Regions from separate parts of the Polaromonas sp. SP1 genome, predicted to be linked through region 2. Evidence: predicted binding sites of a transcription regulator. Region 2 holds the regulator's gene; the other holds the start of a gene.
What was found. The regulator HrcA, encoded in region 2, represses chaperone genes, less so after heat shock. The targets are predictions, from matches to a motif close to TTAGCACTCNNNNNNNNNGAGTGCTAA.
Positions count from the first base shown of each region.

Region 1: DT070_RS10125 (co-chaperone GroES) is a predicted target of HrcA. The motif match lies at 3,893-3,919, and genes of this name have one in related genera.

Region 1 is NZ_CP031013.1:2,136,847-2,143,304, reverse strand. Features, by position in the region: gene DT070_RS10140 (hypothetical protein) at 1-156, opposite strand, end outside; gene DT070_RS21310 (hypothetical protein) at 217-438, opposite strand; gene DT070_RS10135 (response regulator) at 576-2,075, opposite strand; gene DT070_RS10130 (ATPase domain-containing protein) at 2,076-3,578, opposite strand; gene DT070_RS10125 (co-chaperone GroES) at 4,012-4,302, shown strand; gene groL (chaperonin GroEL) at 4,395-6,047, shown strand; gene DT070_RS10115 (DUF805 domain-containing protein) at 6,147-6,458, opposite strand, start outside.
Region 2 is NZ_CP031013.1:433,560-440,017, forward strand. Features, by position in the region: gene DT070_RS02065 (ImmA/IrrE family metallo-endopeptidase) at 1-71, shown strand, start outside; tRNA gene DT070_RS02070 (tRNA-Ile) at 497-573, opposite strand; gene hrcA (heat-inducible transcriptional repressor HrcA) at 598-1,617, opposite strand; gene DT070_RS02080 (NAD kinase) at 1,667-2,542, shown strand; gene recN (DNA repair protein RecN) at 2,562-4,205, shown strand; gene rapZ (RNase adapter RapZ) at 4,205-5,071, shown strand; gene mutY (A/G-specific adenine glycosylase) at 5,112-6,194, opposite strand; gene DT070_RS02100 (dynamin family protein) at 6,245-6,458, opposite strand, start outside.

The sequences.
Region 1 (6,458 bases), 1.7 Mb from region 2:
GTTGTCGGGTTTGGGCTGCGCAATGGTTTTGTTCGTGCCCTCTTTGCCGTATTCCTCGGCAGAGGCCGGGTCCGGCCTTGCGGCGGGGGTTTCGGCCGGCTTTTTCTTTCGGTTGTTTGCGTCGCTCCCGGGATCAACAGGGTGTCTGGAACTCATCGTGTGTCCTTGCTGGTCTTGCTGGTCTTGCTGGTTCTAGGGTGCAGACGGCGCTGGACGTCAGGTGACAAAGCTGCTGGTGTCCGGGGCAGCCAATGCGGACGCAGGCGCCGGGCGCACGGCCGCCATCGAACCCCATGCGGGACGCGGCTCAGTGGCGCTCTTGCCCGCCACAATAAATGGCCAGGCGCTGCGGGACTTTGCCGTTTCTGCAGCAGGTTCACGGGCAGGCCGGGCAGGTCGGGCGTGCGGCTCGTGCATGGGAAAGATGTCGAGGAACATGGTGGCGCCGGTATGGCTTTGAGTAGCTGGGTTTTGACTTTAGGGGTGCGCCCATCCGCCCGCCGTCAGCGGGATAGGAAATGTGTGTAGGACAAGCCTGAATCAGGCCGCCATGCGCAGGATTGCACTTTCCATCGTCAGGCCACCAGGCAAGACATCAGGCTCTCGTAATCCACCGGCTTGACCAGGTGGTGGTTAAACCCTGCCTGGGCGGCCAGGGTTTTGTCGGTCGACTGCCCCCAGCCCGTCAGCGCGACGAGCACCATTTTGTCGCTGTGGGGCTGCTGCCGCATCAGGCGGGCCGCGTCATAGCCGTTCATGCCGGGCATGCCGATGTCCATGACAACCACGTCCGGCGTGCCGGCCTGGGCGGCGGCCACGGCGGCGACACCGTCATACGCGGTGGTCACGGCAAACCCGTCCATTCCCAACAAGGCCGCCAGGGTGTTGGCAGCGTCCACGTTGTCGTCGACGATCAGGATTTTTTTGGCGTTGCCTTGCAAGGCGGGGGCGGCCACGGGCACGGGCAATTCCAATGCAGGCGGCACTGCCTGCAGCACCACCGGCAGCGTCAGCACAAACTCGCTTCCGCGGCCCAGGCCTTCGCTGGTGGCGTGGATGGTGCCGCCGTGCATCCCGGCAAACTGCCTGGCCAGGCTGAGGCCGATGCCCAGGCCGGTCGGCGCCTCGCCCGGCACGGGCGTCTGCACAAACAGGTCAAAAATCTTCGCCAGCGAGGCCGGCTCCAGGCCGATGCCGTTGTCGGTGACGCGGAACGTCACGACAGGGCCCTCCACTTCCGCGCGCAACACAATGTGCCCGCCCGGGGGGGTGAACTTGGCCGCGTTGACCAGCAGGTTGGCCACGCTTTGCACCAGGCGCGCGTGATCGGCGTCGAGCAGATAGGGCGTGTCCGGCTCCTGCACCTCCAGCCGGTGCTGCTTGCTCTCCATGGCAGAGCCGGAGATCTCCACCGCATGGTTGACCACCGACTGCAGCGTGATCTCCCCTTTTTTCAGCGTGACCTTGCCGCTGGTGATACGCGCCACATCCAGCAGGTCATCGACCAGGCGCGTCAGGTGGCTGACCTGGCGGTCCACCACGTTGCGCACCTGCGTGATCTGGCCCGACTCCGGGTAAAGGTGCTTGAGGATGCCCATGGACGTGCGGATGGGCGCCAGCGGGTTGCGCAGTTCATGGGCCAGCGTGGCGAGGAATTCATCCTTGCGCTTGTCGGCATCGCGAACCTGGTATTGCCGCTCACGCGCCCGTACGGCCGAGCGTGTGGCGGTAATGAGCGCAATGGTGCGCACCGGCCGCTCCACCAGCGTCACATTGCCCAGGTGCTCCACAGCACGCTGCACATCCAGCGAATCGGCGCCGCTGCGCGTCAGCAGCAGGATGGGGATGTCCGACCAGGTCGGTTGGGTGGCGACGTATTCGGCCAGGGGCCGCATGCCGCTGCCGCTGACGACCTCTTCCACCAGCAGCACGGCGCCCGCGCCCAGCGGCAGTTGCTGCATGAGTTCGTCGCTGTTGGCGCACACGATGCTGTGGATGCCGACCGACTGCAGCACTTTGGCGGTCAGCGCCCCATCCCGCCCCGTGGGCGCACAAATGACGATTCGCCGCTCCACCTATTTCACTCCGCGGGAGGCATTGAGTTCGGGATCACTGCCGACATAGACAGGCACTCCCGTCAGGATGCCGCGGAAGCCGCGCAGCGGGGCGCCGACGTGAATGCCGTTGCGGGACATGGAAAACTCGCGGATGGTGCGCTCGTGCAGGCTGCCGCGCTTTTTGAACACCGACACGGCCTGCTTGACCTCGCCGTCGTGCTCGAAGTAACGCAGCATGAGCACGTTGTCGGCCAGGTAACTGGCATCCACCGTGGTGGACATCTGGCCGCCCAGCATGCCCTGCTGCACGCCGATCAGTATGGTCACCACACCGCGCTGGCCCAGGTAGGTCAGCAATTCGTGCAAATGGGTGGTCAGGAAACGCTCGTCCGGCATGGCGTTGAGGTAGCCGTTGATGCTGTCGATGACGACGACTTTGCAGCCGCGGTCGGCCGCCTGGCACACCACGGAGGTGAACTCGCCTGGAGACAGCTCGGCCGGGTCGATCTGCTGGATGCTCAGCGTGCCGCGTTCGTAAGGCTCTCGGATTTTCATGCCCAGGCCGTCGGCTCGGTTCAGCAGGTTGTTGGCGGCTTCTTCGAACAGGAACATGGCGCTGGACTGCCCGCGCGCTGCGGCGGCCGTGACGAACTGGGCCGCCAGCGAGGACTTGCCGGTGCCGGGCGGCCCGGCGATGAGCGTGCTGGTGCCTTCTTCCAGGCCGCCGCCCAGCAGCGCGTCAAGCTCCGTGAGGCCGCTTTTGAGCTGATCGCGTTTTTCCATGACCCGTGACTCGGCTGCCACCAGGCGCGGGTACACCGAGAGGCCGCCGTACTGGATGTCGTAGTCATGCATGCCGCCGCGAAAGGCGATGCCGCGGTACTTCACCACGCGCACGCGCCGGCGTTCGGCGCCGTAGTCCTTCACGGACTGGTCCAGCGTGATCACGCCGTGGGCGATGGAGCGCACCTGAAGGTCAATGCCGGCGGCCGTGCGGTCGTCCAGCAGCATGACGGTGCAGGAACGGCTGGCGAAGAACTGCTTGAGCGCCAGCACCTGGCGGCGGTAGCGCAGCGGCGTGTCGGCCAGCAATTGCAGCTCCGAGAGCGAGTCGATCACCACGCGGGTCGGTTTTCGCTCTTCAATCACCGACAGGATCATTTGTGTGGTGGTGCCCATTTCCACCTCTGAGGGGTGGAACATGGTGTATTCCGCTTCGGGCGTCAGCAGGTTTTCCGACGGAAGGACCTCATGAATGTGGATGCCTTCCATATCCCAGCCGTGGGATTCGGCGACCCCGGCCAGCTCCGTCGCCGTTTCGGCCAGTGTGATGTAGACGACGGACTCGCCTAGTCGGGCGCCCTCGACCAGGAATTGAAGGCCGGTGGTGGTCTTTCCGGTGCCTGGCTCACCTTCGATGAGGTAGATGCGGTCTTTTATGAGGCCGCCGCCCAGGATGTTGTCCAGGCCTGAAATGCCGGTGGAAAGGAAAACAGGTTCGGTTGAGGTCTTTAATGTCATGGTTACAGGGATGCGGGTTGTGAGCCAACATGGCCGGGAAAGAACAATCCGCAACACCCGTTTAAGAACAAAGCGGCTTGTAACACCTGAATAAATAGTAGCCAGCACACCCCAAAAACCCTGGTTTGAGTCGCCTAAGCTATGCGTAGGACAAGGCCCTGTCCAAAAGTACAAAACCCTCCGATCGAACGGTTTTGACAGGTTTTGATGCCCGCCAACGTCGGGTGCGCCCCAACCCTCCAGACCACCGGGAACCGTTAAAACAGCGACTTTCAGTCAAGCCGCCTTGAAAACAGGCCTGATTGCCTCTATGATTAGCACTCGATGGTATTGAGTGCTAACAACGCACCCCACCACCAAAGTTAACAGGCACCCACTTCTGTATGGGTGCTTTTTGATTCCCAAAACCATTGTTCTCAAACAAGGAGCTCTCATGAAACTTCGTCCTTTGCACGACCGCGTGATCGTCAAACGCGTGGAAAACGAAACCAAAACCGCTTCCGGCATCGTCATCCCTGACAGCGCCGCTGAAAAGCCTGACCAAGGCGAAGTGCTGGCCGTTGGCCCAGGCAAGAAGAACGACAAGGGCGAAGTCAGCCCCGTGGGCGTGAAAGTCGGCGACCGCGTGCTGTTCGGCAAATACAGCGGCCAGACCGTCAAGGTCGACGGCGACGAACTGCTCGTCATGAAAGAAGAAGACCTGTTTGCAGTGGTCGAGAAGTAATTCCCGTACCGCTATTAATTTGATAGCTGCTAGCGCATATCCCTATTGAGCTGGCAGGCGATTTCATCCATAAACTTTAAGGAATCTGCATCATGGCAGCAAAAGACGTAATTTTCGGCGGCGAAGCCCGCGCACGCATGGTCGAGGGTGTGAACATCCTGGCCAACGCCGTCAAGGTAACCCTGGGCCCCAAAGGCCGTAACGTGGTTCTGGAGCGCTCGTTCGGCGCCCCCACGGTGACCAAGGACGGTGTGTCCGTCGCCAAGGAAATCGAACTGAAGGACAAGCTGCAGAACATGGGCGCGCAGATGGTCAAGGAAGTCGCTTCCAAGACCTCCGACAACGCCGGTGACGGCACCACCACCGCCACCGTTCTGGCTCAAGCCATCGTCCGCGAAGGCATGAAGTACGTGGCCGCCGGCATGAACCCGATGGACCTCAAGCGCGGTATCGACAAGGCCGTGCTGGCCCTGACCGAAGAGCTGAAGAAGGCTTCCAAGCCCACCACGACCTCCAAAGAAATCGCCCAGGTCGGCTCCATCTCCGCCAACTCCGACGAATCCATCGGCAAGATCATTGCTGACGCCATGGACAAGGTCGGTAAAGAAGGCGTGATCACCGTGGAAGACGGCAAGTCCCTGCAAAACGAGCTCGACGTCGTCGAAGGCATGCAGTTCGACCGCGGCTACCTCTCCCCTTACTTCATCAACAACCCTGAAAAGCAGTCCGCACTGCTGGACAACCCCTTTGTTCTGCTCTACGACAAGAAGATCAGCAACATCCGTGACCTGCTGCCTACCCTGGAGCAAGTCGCCAAGGCCGGCCGTCCGCTGCTGATCATTGCCGAAGAAGTCGAGGGCGAAGCCCTGGCAACGCTGGTCGTGAACACCCTGCGCGGCATCCTGAAGGTTGTGGCCGTGAAGGCACCTGGCTTCGGCGACCGCCGCAAGGCCATGCTGGAAGACATCGCCACCCTGACCGGCGGCAAGGTCATCGCTGAAGAAGTCGGCATGTCGCTCGAAAAAGTGACGCTGGCTGACCTCGGCCAGGCCAAGCGCATCGAAGTGGGCAAGGAAAACACCATCATCATCGACGGCTCCGGCGCCGCTGCCGACATCGAAGCACGCGTCAAGCAAGTGCGCGTCCAGATCGAAGAAGCGACCAGCGACTACGACCGTGAAAAACTGCAAGAGCGCGTGGCCAAGCTGGCCGGCGGTGTTGCCGTGATCAAGGTCGGCGCTGCCACCGAAGTCGAAATGAAGGAAAAGAAGGCCCGCGTGGAAGACGCACTGCACGCCACCCGCGCTGCCGTGGAAGAAGGCATTGTGGCCGGCGGCGGCGTGGCCCTGCTGCGCGCCAAGCAAGCGGCTGGCAAGATCGCCGGTGACAATCCTGACCAGGACGCCGGCATCAAGCTGGTGCTGCGCGCCATCGAAGCCCCCCTGCGCGAAATCGTTTACAACGCAGGCGGCGAAGCCTCTGTGGTGGTGAACGCGGTTCTGGCCGGCAAGGGCAACTACGGCTTCAATGCCGCCAACGACACCTACGGCGACATGATCGAAATGGGTATCCTGGATCCTACGAAGGTCACCCGCACCGCACTGCAGAACGCAGCCTCCGTCGCATCCCTGATGCTGACGACCGAAGCCATGATTGCTGAAGCCCCCAAGGAAGAAGCAGCCGGCGGCGGCGGCATGCCAGGCGGCATGGGTGGTATGGGCGGCATGGGCGACATGGGCATGTAATCAGGCCTTTGGCGCGGCCCGGAACTCCGGGCTCCCAACAAAAAAACCCGCAGGGCGCAAGCCCTGCGGGTTTTTTCATGGGCGCCAGAAACCTGAAGCTCAGGCAGCGGCAGGCTCCTTGTCGTACTGGTTGCTGCCTTCGGCCGAGGGCTGCACAAACCAGTAGATCAGCACCAGAATGCCGATCACGGTCAGGGAGATCAGTTGCCACCAGCCGCTTTTGCCGATGTCGTGCAGGCGGCGGGAGCCTACAGCCAGCGCGGGCAGCAGCAAGGCCAGGCTGACCAGTGAGCTGACCATGTCGCCCAGGAAGGACGCCACGAGGGACACCAGGATCTGGAACAGAAAGAACCACCAGAACTCAGGGCGGGCGGCGCGGCCCGAAAAATCGACATATTTACCCAGGCAAAC
Region 2 (6,458 bases):
AGTACGGCGTAAGCATCCAGATGCTGAATTATCGGATGGCCCGAACAGGGGTAACACGTCAATTTACTTGAGGCGTTTGCACCGTGTTTACAGGATTGCTGACTTCCGTCGAAATCTGACCCCGTATGGAGTGAGCCCCTCGGGCTGGCTTTTTTGTTGGTATTCTAAGAACTATTTTCCGTTACTCAGCAGGGCAATTTCCCCCAATCGGGCTCCTGGCCGAACCGCCCATGCGCAGGATCTTCCTAAGAGGTTACCTGTGAACGCTCATGTATTGCAAAAAAAAACATGGAATCGCCTGCAAGGCATAGATACGTAGCTTTAGCAACAAGGCGGCCTTGCTGGTGGGGCTGGGATTGCTCCTAGCCCTGATGTCTAAAGGCTAAAACTGGCCTTCAGCCCCTTCAGAACCCCAGAACCCCAGTTTTTCAGGGTCCCAGACGCAGAAACGCCCCAGAACCCGAACCGGACGCTGAGGCGCACATGAAAATATAAATGGTAGGGCGTGAGTGACTTGAACACTCGACCAAAGGATTATGAGTCCTCTGCTCTAACCAACTGAGCTAACGCCCCACTCAAGAGGGCAATTGTAAGGGGCTACTTGCTGTGGCTGAGGGCCGTGCTGACCAGCTTGGAGGTGATGTCGACAATCTGGATCATTTTTTCGTAGGGCATGCGCATGGGGCCGATCACGCCCAGCGTACCCACGACCTGCCCATCGACCTCGTAGGGCGCCGTTACCACCGACAGCTCCTGGTAGGGGATCACCTGGCTCTCACCGCCGATGTAGATGCGCACGCCTTCCGCGCGGCTGGACACATCGAGCAGGCGCATCAACTGCGCCTTTTGCTCGAACAGATCGAACAGCTTGCGCAAATTGCCCATATCGCCCGAAAAATCGCTGACCGCCAGCAAGTTGCGTTCGCCGGAGATGACGACTTCATCGCGCGACTCGATGGCTTCGGAGCTGACCTGGACGGCGGCCTGCATCAGCGTGGCGATTTCGCCCCTGAGCGCTTCCACTTCGTTCTTGAGGCGCTCACGCACTTCCTCAATGGCCATGCCGGCGTAGTGCGAGTTGAGGAAATTGGCGGCCTCCACCAGTTGCGACTGGGTGTAGTCGGCCTCGGTAAAGATGACGCGGTTCTGCACGTCGCCGTCGGGCGAGACGATGATGACAAGAAAGCGTTTTTCAGACAGACGTAAAAATTCGATGTGGCGGAACACCGACGTACGCCGCGGCGCCATGACCACGCCGACGAACTGCGAGAGGTTGGACAACATGTGCGCCGCATTGCTCAACACTTTTTGCGGCTGGTCCGGCGCCAGCCGGGGTGCGCCGATCTGCCCCGCCACAGGGAAAGGGTCGCGCTGCGTGGTCAGCATGGTGTCGACAAAAAGGCGGTAGCCGCGCGCCGTGGGAATGCGCCCGGCCGATGTGTGCGGGCTGACGATCAGGCCGAGCTCCTCCAGGTCGCTCATCACGTTGCGGATGGTGGCGGGTGACAACTCAAGGCCGGAGGCTTTCGAAAGCGTACGCGAACCCACCGGCTGGCCGTCGGCGATATAGCGCTCAACAAGCGCTTTCAGCAGCAATCGGGCACGATCATCAAGCATGCAGTCATTCTACGAAGCTTCGGTCACCATGTTGTGATGTAATTTGCCGATGAAGTCGCAATTTCGCCATGTCGCACTGATCGGCAAGTACCACGCACAAGGCTCCCGGTCGGCACTGGAGGACATCGCGAACTTCCTGGGCACCCAGGGCTGTGATGTGGCGATAGAACAGGACACTGCCAGCAACACCGGCCTGACGCAGTTTCCGACACTTGATGCGGCAGGCATCGGCGCGCACTGCGACCTGGCGCTGGTGGTCGGCGGCGACGGCACCATGCTGGGCATAGGCCGGCGGCTGGCCGAGTTCGGCATTCCGCTGGTGGGCATCAACCAGGGCAGGCTCGGCTTCATCACCGACATCGCCTTCGAGGACTACCAGAATACGCTGATCCCCATGCTGCGCGGCGAGTACGAGGAAGACCGCCGCTGGATGATGCAGGCCAAAGTGGTTCGCGACGGGCGTTGCGTCTTCAGCGCCACCGCCATGAACGACGTCGTCGTCAACCGCGGCGCGACCGCCGGCATGGTGGAGCTTCGTGTCGAGGTGGACGGCCGTTTTGTGGCCAACCAGCGGGCGGACGGCCTGATCATCGCCTCGCCGACCGGCTCCACGGCTTACGCGCTTTCTGCAGGCGGCCCCTTGTTGCACCCGTCCATCGCCGGTTGGGTGCTGGCCCCCATTGCCCCGCATACATTGTCAAATCGACCCATAGTCCTTTCAGACTCTGGAGAGATTGCTATCGAAATAGTAGCAGGGCGGGATGCCAGCGCCAACTTTGACATGCAGTCGCTGGCCAGCTTGCTGCACGGCGACCGCATCACCGTGCGGCGTTCGGAGCATCAAATGCGCTTCCTGCACCCCAAGGGCTGGAGCTACTTCGACACCCTGCGCAAAAAACTTCACTGGAATGAAGGCGTGGCCTGAGCGGCCCGTATCCCACGTTATGAGCCTTAAAAGCATCTCGCTTCGCGATTTCGTCATCGTCCATGAACTCGAACTGGATTTGTCCAGCGGGTTCACGGTGCTCACGGGTGAAACCGGCGCCGGTAAATCCATCCTGATTGACGCCCTTCAGCTGGCGCTGGGCGCGCGTGCCGACGCCGGCGTGGTGCGCGAGGGCGCCGCGCGCTGTGAGATCAGCGCGGAATTCGACAGCCCCGCAAGGCTCGCCTCGTGGCTGGAGCAAGCCGGCTTTGACAGCGGCGACACCTTGCTGCTGCGCAGGACGATTGATGCGCAAGGCAAGAGCCGCGCCTGGATCAACGGCAGCGCAGCGACGGCAGGCCAGCTCAAGGAGATCGCCGACCAGCTGGTGGACATTCACGGCCAGCACGCCTGGCAAAGCCTGACGCGGCCGGACGCGGTGCGCGGCTTGCTGGACTCCTATGCTGACATTTCCACCGGTGAGCTGTCACGCCGCTGGCAGCAGTGGCGGCTTGCCCAAAAGACATTAAGCGACGCGCGCGACGCCCAGGACAGCCTCCAGCGCGAGCGTGAGCGCCTGGCCTGGCAGATCGGCGAGCTGGACAAGCTGGCGCCGGCGGCCGATGAGTGGGACGAGCTCAATGCCCAGCACGGGCGGCTGTCGAATGCCCAGGCCCTGCGTGACGCGGTTCAAACGGCCGTCGATGCCTTGCAGGAAGCCGACGACAACAGCGCCGCGCTGCTCGGGCGGGCCATCACATCGCTCCAGGGCCAGGCGCACATCGAGCCTGAATTCAAGGGTATTGTTGAAGTCCTGAACAGCGCGCTGGCCCAGGTGGAAGACGCGGTTCATTCGCTCAACGGCTACGCCAGGCATGCCGAGCTGGAGCCCCAGCGGCTGGCGGAGCTGGACGAGCGCCTTTCACTGTGGGTGAGCCTGGCCAGGCGCTACAAGCGCACGCCGGCGGAGTTGCCCGAACTGCTGTCCTCCTGGCAGGCCGAGTTGCAAAAACTCGACGAAGCCGCCGACCTGGCGCAACTGGAAAAGAACGAGAGCCAGGCCAAATCGGCTTACCTCGACGAAGCAGGCCAGATCTCCAAAACGCGCGGCAAGGCCGCACCCAGGCTTGCCAAAGCCATCACCCTGGCCATGCAGGGCCTGGGCATGCAGGGCGGGAAATTCGACGTCGCACTCAACAAGCTCGAGCAGCCGGCCCAACATGGGCTGGAGCAGGCGGAGTTTTTGGTGGCAGGCCATAGCGGCAGCACGCCGCGGCCTGTCGGCAAGGTGGCCTCCGGCGGCGAGTTGTCCCGGATCGCCCTGGCGATTGCCGTCACCACCAGCCAGTTGGGACAGGCGCAGACACTGATATTTGACGAGGTCGATTCAGGCGTGGGCGGGGCCGTTGCAGAAACGGTGGGCCGCCTGATGAAGCAGCTCGGCAAAGACCGCCAGGTCATGGCGGTGACGCATTTGCCCCAGGTCGCGGCCTGCGCAGACCAGCACCTCGTGGTCGCCAAACGGGCGGAAAACGGCGCCACGCTCAGCACGGTCGATCACGTCAATGGCGAGCAGCGCGTGGCTGAAGTCGCGCGCATGCTGGGCGGCGAGCGGCTCTCAGGCACCACGCTGGCCCATGCCAAGGAAATGCTGGGAGAGTGATGGCAGCCCTGGAAATGGTTCTTATCACCGGCATGTCGGGCTCCGGCAAATCGGTGGCCCTGCACGCGCTGGAGGATGCGGGCTATTACTGCGTCGACAACCTGCCGCCCGAGCTGCTCACCCCCTTCGTCGCGCTGGAGCAGCAGCACGGCGCCGCCAAGGTCGCGATTGCCATGGATGTGCGAAGTGCGACTTCGTTGCCATTGGTGCCGCAGCAGCTGCGGCAACTGCGCGAATCCGGCGTAGCGGTGCAGTCGCTCTTCCTTGATGCCAACACCGAGACGCTGGTACGCCGTTTTTCAGAGACGCGCCGTTTGCATCCCCTGTCCCGCATCGACGCCTCCGACCAGCACCGTGCGCTGGTGGACGCCATCGAGCTGGAGCGCGAACTCCTGGGCGAAATGCGCGAGCAGGCGCACGTGCTGGACACCAGCATGATCCGGTCGTCGCAACTGCAGGGCTACGTCAAGTCACTCATCTCCGCGCCCAACACCCAGTTAACGCTGGTATTCGAATCCTTCGCCTTCAAGCGGGGCGTGCCGCTCGATGCGGACTACGTCTTTGATGTGCGGATGCTGCCCAACCCGCACTACGAGTCGGGCTTGCGCCACCTGACGGGACTCGACCAGCCTGTGGCGAACTACCTCAAGGCGCACTCCGAGGTGGCCGACATGTTCGGGCATATCGAGCAGTTCCTCAATCACTGGCTGCAGGCATTGGTGCGGGATCACCGCAGTTACGTGACTGTCGCCATCGGCTGCACGGGCGGCCAGCATCGTTCGGTCTACCTGGTCGAACAACTCGCAGCGGCTTTCAGCCCCCAGTGGCGCACGCTGAAGCGGCACCGCGAGCTGGACGCCGGCTAAAACACGCAATCCGCCACGGCAGCTTGCCGTGGCGCATCACTTAGGCATCCTGCTCCAGCAGCTTGCGTACGGGCGCGGGCAATCCCAAAGCAGGCCAGGCATCACGGCCGAACCACGCACCCGGCCGCTCCTGCGACACCATGGCTTTCGGCAATGCCTGGCGGGCGCCAAAGCCCGCGATCCAGGGTGACAGGTGCAAGTCCTTGTGCGTGAGCACATGAACAAACTGCGGCAGAGGGTCAAGCCGTGATTGCAGCGAGGGCGGCAGCACCGCTCTCAATTCATCGTCACTGTCAAATACAGGCAGGCAATACAAGCCGCCCCATACACCCTTGCCGGGGCGCCTTTCCAGCCAGACCGAGCCATCGGGCCGCTGCGCCCACAGCAGGCTCAAGCCTTGTGCGCTGCGTTTGAGCTTGCGGGTCTTGACGGGGTATTTGCCGGGATCGCCTTCGGCATACCCCTTGCACAACGCCTGGACCGGGCACAGCAGGCACTGAGGCTGGCGCCTGGCGCAAATCGTTGCACCGAGGTCCATCAGCCCCTGCGTGTAACGCGGCATGTTTTGCGGCAGGTCATGGTCGGGCAGGAGTTCTGTAGCGCGGCTCCACAGCGCCTTTTCATTGGCGCTTTGCGCCAGGTCCGCAGAAAAACCCAGCACCCGTGTGAGTACCCGCTTGACGTTGCCGTCCAGGATGGCGACACGCTCTGCGAAGCAGAAGGACGCGATGGCTGCCGCCGTTGACCGGCCTATGCCGGGCAAGGTTTGCAGTTGCTCCGCTGTGGGCGGAAACCGCCCGCCGTGCAAGACCATGACGTCTTTTGCGCAGCGGTGCAGGTTGCGCGCGCGGCTGTAGTAACCCAGCCCGCTCCATAAGCCCAGGACTTCGTCTTCACTGGCCGCAGCCAGTTCAGCGACTGTCGGGAAGCGCGCCAGAAACCGGGCGTAGTAGTCAAGGACTGTCGCAACCTGGGTCTGCTGCAGCATGATTTCAGACAGCCAGACACGGTAGGGGTCGCGCGTGTTCTGCCAGGGCAGGCTGTTGCGGCCGTGCGTGCTTTGCCAGCGGACGATTTCGCCGGAAAACCCGGCCAAGGCATCGCGGCCTGCCTGCTTCACCATTGGCTCACCGCCCCGTCAAGGTTCAGCAGGATGACAGGCTCCGTCAACGCTCAGGCGGCTTCAGGAATAGCCGCGGTTTCCGGTGCGGCAGGGGCGCCCGGTGTTTTCGCAGCCGATGACGTGCCGCTGATCAGGTGCGAAGTCAGCTCGGTGAGCTTGGTGTCCAGCTCGTTGAGGATTTTTTCCTGGTCGTCGATTTCGGCGATCCGTTCATCCAGCCCCGAAGCTGCCTGCTGTATGCGCTCGATGGCTTCCAGTCTGCGG